DNA from 2 places in the Priestia sp. USM5 genome. Region 1 is predicted to be linked to the other one. Evidence: predicted binding sites of a transcription regulator. Region 1 holds the regulator's gene; the other holds the start of a gene.
The links. Region 1 encodes LexA, which represses DNA repair genes until DNA is damaged. Its sites were predicted from a motif close to CGAACATATGTTCG; they were not measured.

Region 1 (8,168 bases):
GTTGGGCGGTCAGTTGATTCTAATGCTAAGCGCCATGCAGCAGCTGTTTCATTTGCATCTGCAGGACGAACCACTGAAAGACCTGGCATTGCACGAAGTGATGGCAATTGTTCAATTGGCTCATGTGTTGGGCCGTCTTCTCCAACTGCGATACTGTCATGTGTGAATACATATGTTACAGGAAGCTTCATTAAAGCTGCTAAGCGAATTGCTGGGCGAAGATAATCAGAGAATACAAAGAATGTTCCTCCGAATACTTTTACACCGCCGTGTAGAGCCATACCGTTTAATGCAGCTCCCATTGCAAATTCACGTACACCGAACCAAATATTACGTCCGCTGTAATCAGCTGCAGTGAAGTCTTCTGAACCTTTAATCATTGTTTTATTTGACCCAGCTAAGTCAGCTGAACCGCCGAAGAATTGAGGTACAGCTTGTGCTACTGCGTTTAATACTTCTCCAGAAGAAGCACGGCTAGCTAAGCTTGAACCCGTTTCGTATGCTGGAAGCGTTTCTTCCCAGCCTTCCGGTAACTTTCCTTCTACTGCTAGTTCAAATTGACGACCTAGTTCAGGATATTTTTCTTTATACTGTGCAAATACATCGTTCCATTCGTTTTCTTTCTTTTGGCCATCTTCAGCAATTGTAGCTTTGAAGTGAGCATACACTTCTTCTGGCACATAGAAATCTTCTTCAAATGTCCATGCATAAGCTTCTTTTGTTAATTTTGTTTCATCGGAACCTAATGGAGAACCGTGCACGCCAGAAGTACCCGCGTGGTTTGGAGAACCAAATCCGATTGTTGTTTTTACTTCAATTAGCGTTGGGCGTGTTAAATCGCCTTTTGCTTCTTCAATTGCGTTTGCAATCGCTGTCAAGTCATTGCCGTCTTCAACGCGAATTACTTGCCATCCGTAAGCCTTGAAACGATCTTCTACGTTCTCAGAGAACGAGCGATCTAAATCTCCGTCTAAAGAAATATCATTTGAATCGTATAAAACAACTAAGCGTCCTAATTTTAAGTGTGCCGCTAATGAAGCTGCTTCAGCAGATACACCTTCCATTAAGTCTCCGTCACCACAAATACCATACGTAAAGTGGTCTACAATTTCTAAACCTTCTTTGTTGTATGTTTCAGCTAAATGACGTTCTGCCATTGCTTTACCAACAGCCATTGCAATACCTTGTCCTAGTGGACCAGTTGTTGCATCAACACCTGCTGTATGACCGAACTCTGGATGACCTGGTGTTTTGCTTCCCCATTGACGGAAGTTTTTAAGGTCTTCAATTGATAAGTCATATCCAGCTAAATGAAGCAAGCTGTATAATAGTGCCGATCCGTGTCCTGCTGATAATACAAAGCGGTCACGGTTGAACCAGTTTGGATTCTTTGGATTGATGTTCATAAATTTTGTCCACAATGTATATGCCATTGGAGCAGCTCCCATTGGCATACCTGGGTGACCTGAATTTGCTTTCTCAATCGCATCGATTGATAAAGTACGAATTGTTGCAATCGAAAGATCTTCAATACGTTGTGTCATACTCTTCATTCCTTTCAAAACTATGTACATATGTTATCATACTAATGATTTGCTTATTTGTACAATACTTGAACCAAAAAAATTTCCACTTTTACAGTTTTTGTGTGCCTTATTAAAAATATACAAAAAACTAGAGGGAACTCTCCCTCTAGTTTTACTAGAACGTCTTAGTGAAGACGCTTCTTTTTGCTCTCTTTTAACTTCTTAGGCGTAACATCTTTACCTTCCTCGTCCACAACTTTAATCGTATGAAGGTGGTTTGTCATAGATTGTCGGAAAACTTTTAAATATTCCTGACGTAGCTCTTGCTGTTCTTTCGCTTCAGATTCTGTCAGACCTTCAGCCTTTGCCTTTTTTGAAAGAGCATTAATACGAGCAAGTTTATCTTTTGATAGCATATAAAACCTATCTCCTTATAATCAATAATTAAAATTACCGAACCGTTCCGGCAACATGTAGTCATCTTACTAAATCTCTTTCGTTTTATCAAGAGATTGAGCACTCTCTTGATACTCTTGATAGCGACGATGTACCGTTGCTTTTGAAATATTATAACCAAAACCTTTTAGCGTAACTGAAATTTCAGCAAAGGTTAAGCCGTTATGACGAAGGCGGACAATTTCTTCAATCGGCGCTTCTTTTTTTTCTCTTCCTGAGTTAACTCCTTGATTTTTTAAATTTTGCTGCGGACGATAACCGTTTTCTACGGCTCTTTTCATTCCTCTTTTAATTTTAGCGTTATGTAATTTCCGCTGATGCTCTTCCACTAAGCTAATAATATCTAACACCATCGAATCAGATTCTGAAAGCTGAAGCTGACCTTGATGACTAATCGTATAGATCGTAGCATTTTCTTTATGAAAAGCATGAAGAAGCGCAATTCGGGCATTTCCTCTGCCTAATCGCGTTTCGTCTTGAATGAGCAGCACAGATATTTTTTCTTCTTTCATTGTATGAAGAACATCCAATATACCCTCTCTGTCTACGTCATATCCGCTTGCTTTTTCCATTACGACTTTTTTTACGTTTAGATGGTGAAGATCAGCAAGCTTTTTTAATTCTTCTTGCTGGCGCTGTAAAGATGTTTCTTGGGTTTTTTTATCCGTACTTACACGGCAATAAATAATGGCGTCCACTTTTATCACGACCTTTTCGGCTTCTAACAATATTCAGGAACGGCCGTTACACACTACTGTTCAATTGCCACTTGATTATGTAACTCTTTTTTTAAAACAGGAATATATAATTTATCTCCAGGAGATAAAGACTGGGCAGTGTCTGAGTTTAGATCATTGACGTCTTCAACCCATTTGACAAATTCATTGGTGGTCAAATGATGGTGATTATGATACTTGTTGGACAAGTCCCAAAGCGTATCTCCTTTTGTAATAGTAACCGTTGAATATTTGTCTAAATCTACTTTATCCGCTCCTAAAACCAGCGTCAATACATATGTAAGTGCAGCGATAACTGCAAAAAAAATAGCGTAATGTTTCATAGAATGTAAGAATTGGTGCATATTATGATCCCCCTATCAGAATATATGTTCTTATTTTATTGAGAACATTTGTTTCTGTCAATGGAATTCTTCGAACTTATGTTTGTATATTGACACATCACGTGGTATAATTCACCTAAAGAATAGCTAAAATCGAGGTGAAAAATATGAAGCTATCAAAACGTCAACAAGACATACTAGATTTTATTAAGCACGAAGTAAAATTAAAAGGTTATCCGCCTTCTGTTCGTGAGATTGGGGAAGCGGTGGGATTAGCCTCTAGCTCCACTGTACACGGGCATTTAGCTCGTTTAGAAAGTAAAGGGTTAATTCGCAGAGATCCAACAAAACCAAGAGCAATCGAAGTTCTTCAACTAGACGAAGTAAACATCCCTAAAAGCAATGTCATTAATGTTCCTGTTATCGGTAAAGTAACAGCGGGTCTTCCTATAACAGCCGTTGAAAATGTGGAAGAATATTTCCCTCTTCCAGATAAATTCGTTTCTCCAGATGATCATGTATTTATGCTTGAAATTATGGGAGAAAGTATGATTGAAGCAGGTATTCTAGATGGCGATATGGTAATCGTACGTCAGCAGCAAACTGCTAATAACGGAGATATTGTGGTCGCTATGACCGAGGACAACGAAGCAACGGTAAAACGTTTCTTTAAAGAAGAAAATTTCGTTCGTTTACAGCCTGAAAATTCAACGATGGCGCCTATTATTCTTCGCCACGTAACGATTTTAGGAAAAGTCACTGGTGTATATCGCACGATTCACTAATCACACACTGTATGTAAAACCAACTAATCATGATGTTAGTTGGTTTTTTACGTTTGTTTTCTAAAAAAATTGGCATATTATAAATGATACGTCGAATCATTACAGGCAGGTAGAGCGGTTTTTATAAAGCCTGTTTTACCTTTTACTTTCTGTCTGCATTTTTTCGACTCTCAAAAAAAATACAACCGACTATAAGAAGGATGTAGTTTATGACCAATACACCAAGGAAAACAGAACCATTTCAAACTATTATGCCTACCAAAGCAATGAACATGTTTCTTTTTCCTTTTTCCTTTGATCGAAAAAATAAAGAGCAGCTTGTTCATGCACTAGAAGCAAATATGTTTGAGTTTTTTTCCATTCAAAACAAACATGTAGAAAAAGAATACTACGGAGAACAGTATTACGTATCTCATGATAGCTTGGATCAATATTTTCTTCCTTACATTGAATGTATTCTATTTCCTGATTCGTGCGAAAAAGAAGGCTTGCTTCGATTTTCAAAAAAAATAGACCATACCGTTACGCTACAAACTTCCTCCACCACCGTGTCTAGCAACGTGCTGTCTGTGGATGTTTTTTTATGTCCTTTTGAAATTGGGGTCATGACCATTCGCACTGAGATGAGTCATAATCATTACACCTATGATGACATTTTAGAATTCATGAATCATTTTCGTGTATTAGAACCGAAGCTTGCTGAAGAGCATGGATCCACCATTACCTATGAACATCATCGCTATAGCAAAGTACAGGATTATATTTTTTCACAGCTCGCGCCATTTTTGAACGAACACATCAAAAAAGAAGCGACGCGTGAACAGCACGTCGGGAGTCTTCCTTATTTTATCGATGAACGGATGTTTGTATTAAGTTATGTAACGGTAAATCAAGAGCAAGAGATTAACTCCACAACTTTATTTCGTACTGGGCAGCTAAATAGCTATACGCCTGACGGGAAACCGTTTATCTCTGCACACAACCATGAGTATATTAAAACGTATAATACCAAACACGTGTATTCCAGATGGGCTCCTGAAACCTATTACGTTATAACAGACCATGTGTTTTCGTGTATTTCTAAATCGACAGACTCTAAAACGGATCAGCTTTTGATGAATCATCTATTTGGCCAACATTACTATAATTTATTTTTGCATTTTTTCTATAAAATCGTGTTGCTAAAACTATCCTATGAGTATTCTCAGCTCACGTTTCATAAAAATTCAGAGGGCATCGAGCGACTAATTCGCTCTATTACTGTATTTTCAGGTAAATATTTATTTTTAGAAATTAGCTCTCGCACGGAAGGTCAAGAGTTTTCTGAGCTCTTTAAAAAAATCTTCCACATCAATTCTCTTTATCAAGAAGTCAAAGAAACCCTTGGTACTTTGTATCAAAATCAAGAGAAAATCGCGGCCAAGCGTCACAATTACTTATTATTAATTTTAACGATTTATACCGTTCTTTCCGGTATTTACGGAATGAATTTAGTTATTAGCAAGCTAAAGGGAAACATCAATTGGGATAGTATGAAGCAGTTTTCTATCTTTGAATATATCGCTTTAATAGTAGCTTTATCAGGAATTCTGATCAGCATTAGTCTCGGAGTGAGTTCCCTATGGAATTTATTAAAAGATCGATTTAAAACATAAAAGCTGTTCGCATCAGAAAATACATTATAAAAAAGAAGAGATTGAGACATAACTAAACCAAGCAAGTCTAAAGGGAAACAAATGAAATAAATAAGCTAGCAGGGATTGCTTGTGACATCGCAGTTGATTTCCGTGCAAGACTTCGCTTTCCGCGGGCGGCCGGTGAGCCTCCTCGTCGCTTGCGCTCCTGCGGGGTCTCACCCCTTCCGCTTTTCCCGCAGGAGTCTTCGTCTTGCCCTCCAATCAACTGCTGGAAAGAACTAAACAAATGAAACCTACGTGCACCATAAAAAACGAACCACTAATCAAACAAACATGATGATTAATGGTTCGTTTTTCGCTTCGACTAAAATCCTTTTTTCCCAACCTCTTTTATCTATTACTAAATCACTGCCTACTCCACTGAACCTTTTATTACACGTTGTGCCGCTGTTGTAATTTCAGAACAATCTAACATTATACTCTATAAGAAAAATATATACAAAATAATAAAATATGGTATCATAGGGTAGGAATTTTGTACCTTATCTTTGAAATAATTTGCAGGAGGTAATATGCTTAACTCATTTTTATCCAAAAGCCTGATTCTTTTATGTGTCATGATTCTTACATGGTCTCTATGGGGCAGTTATAGTGCGATGACAAATTCATTGGACTTAAAAGGCTTGGCTTTAAGTAATTCATTTATTATTGAAGGAATATGTATCACTTTCCTTGTCATTTTTCTAATAGCTATTGCAAGTAGATACATGAACAAAACTGTTTTTTTTATTTCACTGATTGTTTTGACCTTAGGTGTTCGATTAGCATGGATGCTTTCTGTTCAAACACCTGTAAAATCTGACTTTCTTGTCATGTTAGATGCCGCACGTAATATCGCAAAAGGAAATTATGAATTTAACCAAAGCGTTTATTTCACTACATGGGTATATCAGCTAGGCTTTTCATTCTATGAATCTATTGTTATTCGCTGTTTTGGAGATAGCATTTTTACATTAAAATTGTTAAATATTTTTTATTCTACTGGAACCGTTATTTTTATTTATCTAATTGGCGCTAAAGTATTTAACGAACTTGCTGGGAGAATGGCAGCTTTCCTATATGCGTTCTACATTCCGAACATTCTCTACAGCTCAGTGTTAACCAATCAGCATTTAGCTACTTTTTTATTTTATGCAGCTTTTTACCTTATTATAAAAAGATTTGCTCATAACAAGTTTAGCTGGCTTTATATTGGTCTTCTATTGTCGTTAGGAAATTTAATGCGCCCTCTGGGACCCATTATTATCGTTGCTGTTTTCATTTATTTCATCTTGCAAATTCTTCAACCTTACATTAAAGCGAAGGATGCTGCTGAGTTAAAAACTCGTCGAAAGAAAATAGGAAAAAACCTCGTAGGCGTACTGGCTACTTTTTTTATTGCAAATGCGCTGATCAACTACTCTTTTGTAGCGAGCGGTATTTCTAAATATCCTTTAAGTAACAGAGATCCTTTATGGAAATTCGTTATTGGCTTTAATTATGAAACAAGCGGTTCTTATTCTTCAGAGGATGCTAGTCGTTTTATGGGTATGCCAATTGGAGAAAAACGAGCTGAAGCAGAAAAAGAAGTAATTAAAGAGCGAGTAGCAGATAAAGAGCAACTTTTAGATCTCTTTCACATTAAATTCCTGAATATGTGGGGAGGAACGGATGCATCTACATTTTGGAGTATTTCATTAACTCCTCAAGAAGATGTACCTTTTAATAAAGAGAAATTAATTAGTGCTGCTCAAAGTTATGAAAGAATCATTTACGTTTCAACTACTATTATTTCCATTATTGGACTTATATGTTTATTCCTGAAGAAGCAGGATAAATATCCGTATACACTGTTTTTGTTACTAATCATAGGATACGTTCTTATTCACTTGCTTATTGAAATTCAAACTCGCTATCGATTCTTTATTTTCCCAAGCTTTATGCTGCTCGAAGGGTTTGGTATTTCAGTGATTCTATCTTATTTACTAGTACGGTTTACTAAAAATAAGACCCAGGCAAAATGTGAAGAGATAAATTAAATGGAAGGGATTATGCAACCGTGATAAAATTCCTGAAATTCGGATTTGTAGGTATAATGAATACCCTGCTCACTATTATCAGTTACTTAGCACTGATTCATTTTGATATGAATTATATATTGGCTAACGTACTATCCTATTTCATTGGCGTCATAAACAGCTACTATTGGAACAAATCGTGGGTGTTTCAAGCAACTGTACATAAATGGATGTTAGCTCAATTTTTCATCGTAAACCTTATTACTTTAGCAATTAATACATCTTGCTTATTCCTTCTTGTACACTATACACCTGCTAATCCGATAATTGGACAACTGTTGTCTACTTGTATAGGAATGTTTTTTAATTTTTTTCTTAATAAAATATGGACGTTTAAGCACACAAACAATCACTCGATAGGAGGTAAAGCATGAAAGAACTAATTTCAATCGTGGTACCTATGTATTTTGAAGAAGAAGTAGCTAATGAATGCTATAATCGCTTGCTTTCCGTCATGCATGAAAATCACATTAACTATGAATTCATTTTCGTCAATGACGGCAGTACAGACCGAACAATTGAAATCTTAAAGGACGTAGCAGCTATGGATTCTAACGTAAAAATTATTGATTTTGCCCGTAATTTCG
Region 2 (8,168 bases), 2.1 Mb from region 1:
CCATAATTGAAAGTGATGTTATAGTTAATAAGCAACTTGACAGTATGCATCAGATAAATTTTCAACGAAATAATGCTGCGATTAGTCCTAATGTAGCTATGTTGGCTGGTGCTATTGTAAATGAATTTTTAGGGTTGGTAACAGGTATTCAAACTCCAACATCATTAGGGAAAATGATGGAATTAAATTTCCTTACATATCAAACTTACCCTATTTCAGAGTGGAATAAGAAAGAGGATTGTCCAGTTTGCCATTCCGCACCTGTAACAGCAGGTAAATAATTATGATGGGGGGGTAAATGTTGAAATCTTATGAAGTACTAAAGAACAGAGATTTTTTATGCTTATTTTTAAGTGCCACAACAAGTAAGTTGGGCACGTCTTTTTTTCAAATCGCACTGCCTTTATTAGTATATGATTTGACTAAATCACCAAGTTTAATGGCATTAACATTTGTTTTAGAAATTACGCCTCAAGTATTGTTTAGTTTGTTAGGCGGAGCCTTAGCTGATCGTATAAGTAAGAAATACATTTTATTAATAGGTGATATTTTATCAGCCATTTTAATTATTATCATACCTCTTGCAGCTTCAATAAACGTGTTAGATATATGGATTGTATATGTGGTAGCTTTTTTAATATCAGCTGTGAGTGCATTTTATCATCCAAGTTTTGAATCAGTCATACCAGAAATTTTAGAAGGTGAAAATTTAATACAGGGTAACTCTTTATTCAAGTTATCAGAGACAATTACAACCTTTGCAGGCCCTTCAATAGCAGGCATTTTAATTGCTTTGGTTGGAACTCATAACTTATTATATTTTAATTTTTTTACGTATTTTCTTTCTGGAATATTCATTGGCTTAATAACTAAGAAATATAAAAGCCAGAATCCAGTTAATAGTTCTATAATGAATTCAATAGCTGAAGGAGTTAAATACGTTATAAATACTAAAAAGGTTTTGATAGGGACTATTCTCATATTCTTAATCAATGTGGGTTATGGTGCTATGGAAGCTTTATTTATGTTTCATCTAAAAGATAATTTACATTTATCGGCACAGTATATTGGTTTAATATTTTCCCTACAAACCTTAGGGTCATTTGTAGCAATTTATGCTGCAAATAAACTAAATAAATTACCACGGGGAAATATAATTATCTATTGTGGTGTAATAATAGGTTTAGGGCAAACTATCCTTACTTTTTCAAACACTGCAGTTATTTTGTTAATAGTCTGTAGAATTGTAATTGTCGGTTCGGTAACATTATTAGCAATTAATTGGTTTACCCTTAGGCAAGAGATTGTGCCATCAGCCTTATTGGGAAGAGTAATTAGTTCAACTCGTATGTTAGCTTTTTTGGCTTTACCGATTAGTGGAATGTTAGCAGGTGTTGCAGCTGAATATATTAGCGTCTCTTTAATTTTTATTTCAGCAGGCATCCTAACGATTGTAGCGTCTTTAATCGGCATTAAGACCTCTCTATTTGAGACCCAACATATAGATCAACCTATTAATAGTAGCAACAAGTAGATAATTACTCGGGTTGACTTGAAACATATTGATATTTAGTGTATTCTTCTATAAGAACTTCATACTTGGAGTTTAAACAATAAGTAAGAACCCCTTTAACATATGGTTAATAGGGGTTTTTAATTTTTAATCCAAATGTGCATCTGATATACAAGCAAAAATCTTTTTTCATACCGAAAATACGAGTTATGTTAAGTAAAACGTAAAGTATTTGATGAAAATAATCAGTTTAACTATTTACTCTTAGTGATGACAAATGGATGGGTGTCACCAAAAAGTTGGCTTACCGACCATAAACCAAAGCATAGTCATTAATAGAATGATATAAATCCAAATAGATCGCTCTAGTTTAGTTGCCAGTTCTTTTTCATTTTGTCCTTCCTCCTTGTACTTTCGAAGTGTTGGTGAAAAAGCACGGGCCAGAAAGAACAAGGAGCAAAAAAGGAAAATCAGTGTCATTATAATCCACGGCGTAGTCCACGTCCATGGGCCACACATAACGAGGAGTATCCCTGTGATAACAAGAACATGGCCCGTATGTTTTGCGAGCCTAACAACAGATTGAAATGTGATCAAATAGGCATTCATTTCTTGTTCTCTTGAACTATGTAATTTTTTAACAATTGGCAAGAGAATAAAGAAAGGACCAATCGATAAAATGACACTAGAAACATGAATATATACTAATATACGGTACAACAAATCCATTTCTTTTACCTATCAATCGTTAACTAATCTGAACTCATGCACCCATACCCTCATTTGCGGAAGCCAAGGCATCCCAGGATGATAAGACAAAATAGATTGTTTATATTCCTCTACTGTAGCATAGCCTTCCTGGCGAGCATTTTCATCGGTTAATTCACCTAGTGATTGAGAATAAACTCGTTCCACTACAAATTTTTGATCTTCTAAAACCATTATCTCTCCTACATCAGCATATCTTCCATTTCGGCGAGTTGCTGTTTTGCTGCCTTTGATTACTTTATTTACATCATCCGGCATTGTTACAAGTCGATCGATTGTACATGTTTTTGGTGGCAATTCATTTTGTGCTTCATGGTTACTCATTAAAAAAACTCCTTTCATATCTTGTCTCGTATTTAATGTATCATATTTTTAACGACGAATTTCATTTGAATTTATTAGGTGGAAATTTTCTCTAATAAATCTATTATAATTTATCCCTTTTCTTATTCGATAGTCCAAGTACATAACATAATGTATATAAGAGAATGAATTATTCTTTGTTCGTATAATAAGGGTTATTTTATAGATTGAAGTTTCAATAACTGTAAGTATTAAAGGTATAAACCTACTTTTTACAAAAAAGATATTTCTTTGGCTGGTTTGTACAAAACTTTCTCCTTTACAACTAGATGCGTTTATTGTATGATTACACAACAGGAACATTTGTTCGATATTAAGGGTTTAGAGATAAATAAAGGAACAACAGAATAAACCAAGACAGTTAAACACAAAATTTTCTCGCACGGAGCAAAAACATTTGAGCCAATCCTTATTATTTATCCACATACATTGTCGTTTACTGTAAACGTACTAACAATCGGAGGTTTTAAATTATGAATGATAAACAAGCAGCACTAGATATGGCTCTAAAACAAATTGAAAAACAATTCGGTACAGGATCAATTATTAAGATGGGGGAAGGCACACATACAAAAGTTGAGGCATCTAGCTCAGGTTCATTAGCTTTAGATATCGCTCTTGGGATTAATGGTTATCCAAAAGGAAGAATCATGGAAGTGTACGGACCCGAAAGCTCAGGTAAAACAACAGTTTCCTTACATGCGATTGCAGAAGTACAAAAAAATGGAGGTCGAGCTGCCTTTATTGATGCTGAACACGCACTTGATCCAGTTTACGCAAGAAAACTAGGTGTAGATATTGATGAGTTACTGTTATCTCAACCAGATACTGGTGAGCAGGCACTTGAAATTGCTGAAGCATTAGTTAGAAGTGGTGCTGTAGATATTATTGTTGTTGACTCAGTAGCAGCATTAGTTCCTCAAAAAGAAATTGAGGGAGAAATGGGAGATTCTCACGTAGGTCTACAAGCTCGTTTGATGTCTCAAGCCCTTCGTAAACTATCTGGAGCAATTAATAAGTCTAAAACCATTGCTATCTTCATCAACCAAATCCGGGAGAAGGTAGGCGTTATGTTTGGAAATCCTGAAACAACGCCAGGCGGAAGAGCGCTAAAATTCTATTCTTCCGTTCGCCTTGAGGTTCGCCGCGCTGAACAACTTAAACTGGGAAATGACATAGTTGGTAACAAAACAAGAATTAAAGTAGTCAAAAATAAGATGGCACCTCCTTTCCGCATTGCTGAAGTAGATATTATGTATGGAGAAGGTATCTCAAGAGAAGGAGAAATCTTAGATATTGGTTCTGAAGTAGATATTGTTCAAAAGTCTGGATCTTGGTTTTCTTATAATGGGGAACGTTTAGGGCAGGGACGAGAAAACGCTAAGGTTTTCTTAAAAGAAAACCCTGAAATCAGAGAAGAAATTAGAAAAAACATTATTGATTTTAAATATGGTAATACTGACAACGATAATGATATTGATAACGATAGCGATAGTGAAAACGAAAGCTAATAAAAGCTTAAAATGCCTTTCCCGGCAGCTTCAAGCCCATCCATTTCACTGATTTCACTTCATTATTTTGGTCATTTTATGCGATTTATAGTAGCCAGCAGGGAGCTGATATTGTCTTAATTCAAAAGGAGCTTGGCCACAGTGATCGTAAAATAACGGAACGTTATCTAGAAAAAGGTTTTGCAGAGAAAACAAAAAATTGGGCTACTGTGGAAGGAACAAGATTTCTAATTGAGATACTGTTGTCTAAAGCGCTATACTAGACTTTTTATTGCAATCTCTTTAAACAGAAAAATTCTTATAGCAAACAAACAGAACCCTATTTAATTAAATAGGGTTCTGTTTAATTAGATCAAGGTCTATGGAAGTTGACCGTTTTCTCATCGTCCCCCGTGCGTTCAAACCAACCTCTAAAGGCCCAGTTATCATAACCTCCATCACCTTCATTAATAAACGTTCCTTCTTCAAATATCCAGACCCCGAACGTGATACCATCATAATCTACGGTATCAAAATATTGTACACCTTGTAACTGGTCGGAATTATAACCTTGACTTAAATTCATTACTATCACATTATACTGCTGACCCGATTCAAAGAAAGCTTTTTCCATCGCTCCCTTAACAAAACCACTTCGATTGTCGGCAGTTTTAGCCGCATCTGCAATCGCTTGTCCTATGGCTACTGGATCAATCGCTACGTCTCCTCCAACTTCTGCAGCTTCTGCGGAGTCAGCAGAACCTCCTAAATTCGGTAGAGCTAATGGCGTCGCTAACATAGCTAAACCTACAGCAGAAGCTACAACAGCTTGTTTCGCTCTTCTCATTTGATCTCCTCCTATTTTAGTTGATTCTTAGAACAAACACCCTTTTTATGAATATTAAAACAAAAATTCCATAATTAAGTATATATAGGGGGGCAAAAAAGTAAAATAAAGGTTTGAAAAAACCTGAAAATAATCTCGATCTATTGAAGATTCAGATAGGTTAAACGTACATTTCAGTAAAGACTTTTATAAAACGTCACTTACTTATTTGTTACTGAGTTGCTCTGCCAAACCGATTAAAAGTCCTTCTACTCCACGAATGTAGCAGAGACGATACGAGTCCTCGTACTGAACCACTTCGCCAACGAGCTGAGCGCCATATCTAGTAAGTCTGGACACCATTTCGTCAATGTCTTCAACAGTGAACATGACGCGTAGATAGCCGAGAGCGTTTACAGGAGCATTCCGGTGATCTGATATAGTAGGTGGGCTGAGAAATCGCGAAAGTTCAATCCGACTGTGACCATCCGGGGTAACCATCATCGCAATCTCTACACGCTGAGAACCCAATCCCGTTACGCGGCCACCCCATTGACCTTCGACGGTGGCCCGCCCTTCGAGACTCAAGCCAATCTCCTTAAAGAAAGAAATTGCGTCATCAAGGGATTCTACAACGATGCTGACATTGTCCATTCTTAGTAGGTTGTTTTTTTCCATAGTTTTATCTCCTTATGTGTAAAATTTTATTATCTGTCCATTTTCATAATCATTCTATTTAAAAGTTACAAATTCCTTTCAAACAAAACATTCCTATCCTGTCACTAGGCCATATTTGTTGTATACTTTATATTCTTTGTAGAAAAATGATCTATTTGTCATTAATACACGAAGTACTTTATCATTTACTTAACTAATTAATGAAAAAATGGGTGTAATAATAATTCTAAAGAGTGTATAGTAAAGAATAATTTTTCATTATATGTCTGAGAGGTGGGATTGTTATGGAAAAGCTAGAATATGAATGGGTAAAACAAGCACGACAAACTTTATTAGAGCAGTGTAGAGAATTGAGTGAAGGTGACTTGACGAAAGAGTTTGCATTTGGTTTTCAAAATATTAGAGATTCTCTAGTTCATGTGGCAGGTTGCTACCATGCTTGGTTAGGTTCTTTTGTGCTTTCAGAAACATCATCACCACTATTCACAAAAGAAGTAATTAATACTATGAAAATAGACGATATTCAGCATTATTTTCAACAGGCTGATAGATATGTAGAAAAAGTATTGGAGCAATTCACAGATAAATTTGATGAGTCTATCGAAAAAGAACTTGCTTGGAGAGCAAACAGTGGTTTTGTAAGAAAGACACCTCGTCAATTGCTTACCCATTCAATTACTCACGAATCACATCATAAAGGACAAATTGTAGTTATGTTACGTCTATTAGGGCATACACCTAAAAATACGGACATATTGGGATTACCTGAAAAAGAACCTTTCAAATAATAAATTAAGAAATCATTTCACGAAGAGCATATTTGCAGTCCTAGCTTATATTTGGATGTTCCAAGAGGCCGTGATTGGGCTTCCTGAAATTGTGCAAAACATCTCGCGTGTGCTGGATATTGGTGAACGTGTTGCTGAAGACGTTCACAGCTAGAATCACAAAAATTTAACCAACCATCGTTGTTACGCTATCCACTAAATTATTGTTGTTGTCTTTTCAGAGAAATAAATCCATAAATATAAGTTGGAGGGTTTTAATGAAAAAAAATATTTCTTCTAATGGACTCTGAGGAAAAGGTATCTTCTTATTTCATCTAGATAACGGAATGAGCGTTAAATTCAGTGGTATTTAGTAATATCAAGTTGGGAAAATTTGTAGAAAAAGAACTATTTTGTCGTCACTAAGTGTAAATAGTAAAAAATAAATAATAAATAAAATACTTTATCAATTACTTAACTAAAAAAACTTAAGTAAGGTTGCTTTTTAAAAACAGAGTCATCACAATGTTTATTTTTAAAGTTATATGTATATGAATCTACAAATCTGGCCAGACTAATAACGTATTCCCAACAGAACAACCTCCTGTACAGGAGGTTGTTCTGTTTTATAAATTATATACTTAGTTACCATCAACCAGCTTATTGGAACAAAAAGGGCATCTATCTATATAGTCGCCCTTTTTTATTTTACTGGCTTGCTTATTTATTAAAAGAACCACATAACTTATAACTGTTCCAAACATATTAAGTAGAACATCGTCTATATCTAAGCTACGTCCCATGAAATATTGAATAAATTCAATTAAACATGTAACAGATAAATCTAAGATTGTTACTTTTTTTACTTAACGAAACTTTCTTGATAGGGGTTTATTTTTATAGAATCCTTCAAAAAGGTTGCTATAGACCCACTTGAACTTGCTTTGTTAGGATAAAAGAGAGGAAACATTATGGAGTCCTGTAGTAGATATCTCCATTCTCGCAAATTCCATCTTGGGAGTAGACGCTGCTCATGATATAACAGCTAAAGTAGAGAATACATTAGCATAAGAACACAGTATAGAGGGTGCTAACTTACATGTGGAAACAAGCCAAATAGTAAACATGCCAATTAAAACGAATACATAAAGGGAAGGAATTAATCATATGGAATTAGGATATAAGAAAAACATACAGCTTAAAGATAGAGATTTAAAGTATAAAATAAAAGATAGTGAGGAAACAATTGAATTGATTGTTTTTATTGCACTTTTAAGTGTGATTTTTATTATTAATACTTTCTTTAAATTCTTATAGTCTTTTTTACATGTGATTGTATGAAAAGATATAGTATGTATGTCTGGACGTGCATATTATAGTAAAAAGCCACCTTTACTTCAAATACTAGATGGCTTTTTATTTTATTAACGATAATAATTTCTTTAACACTCTGCAATAGATTTGAATATTTTGTTCGTGAAAATATATCTTTTTAAAAACACAAAAACTCATTCATAATGTAAGAAAGAGCTGGGAAATAATAATTCGTAAAAGTGAGTCATGATTTTTTTGTCTGTTGACCTATACATTTAGTTTATTATCGACAGCAATATTCTTCAGGGTTTACACATATAAAAACACCAAGTTGTATTAGTGATGACCTTCACGTTTGGTGGTAGAGCAAATAGCTGACTCATCATGAGGGTGCTCTTCGTTTTCTAACTGGATAGTTGCATGCTCAATTTCTTGATGTTGAAGTTTGG

Region 2: recA (recombinase RecA) is a predicted target of LexA. The motif match lies at 2,941-2,954, and genes of this name have one in related genera.

What each region holds. Positions count from the first base shown of each region.
Region 1 is NZ_JBSGKN010000001.1:809,753-817,920, reverse strand. Features, by position in the region: gene tkt (transketolase) at 1-1,544, opposite strand, end outside; gene ACWATA_RS04180 (DUF896 domain-containing protein) at 1,712-1,942, opposite strand; gene ACWATA_RS04175 (YneB family resolvase-like protein) at 2,012-2,680, opposite strand; gene yneA (cell division suppressor protein YneA) at 2,734-3,063, opposite strand; gene lexA (transcriptional repressor LexA) at 3,210-3,827, shown strand; gene ACWATA_RS04160 (magnesium transporter CorA family protein) at 4,037-5,482, shown strand; gene ACWATA_RS04155 (hypothetical protein) at 5,550-5,750, opposite strand; gene ACWATA_RS04150 (ArnT family glycosyltransferase) at 6,037-7,542, shown strand; gene ACWATA_RS04145 (GtrA family protein) at 7,563-7,955, shown strand; gene ACWATA_RS04140 (glycosyltransferase family 2 protein) at 7,952-8,168, shown strand, end outside.
Region 2 is NZ_JBSGKN010000001.1:2,886,411-2,894,578, reverse strand. Features, by position in the region: gene ACWATA_RS15565 (HesA/MoeB/ThiF family protein) at 1-281, shown strand, start outside; gene ACWATA_RS15560 (MFS transporter) at 302-1,534, shown strand; gene ACWATA_RS15555 (hypothetical protein) at 1,802-2,242, opposite strand; gene ACWATA_RS15550 (ASCH domain-containing protein) at 2,255-2,605, opposite strand; gene recA (recombinase RecA) at 3,118-4,155, shown strand; gene ACWATA_RS15540 (stress protein) at 4,508-4,981, opposite strand; gene ACWATA_RS15535 (VOC family protein) at 5,186-5,638, opposite strand; gene ACWATA_RS15530 (DinB family protein) at 5,923-6,426, shown strand; gene ACWATA_RS15525 (VanZ family protein) at 7,047-7,256, opposite strand; gene ACWATA_RS15520 (hypothetical protein) at 7,573-7,722, shown strand; gene ACWATA_RS15515 (cation diffusion facilitator family transporter) at 8,056-8,168, opposite strand, start outside.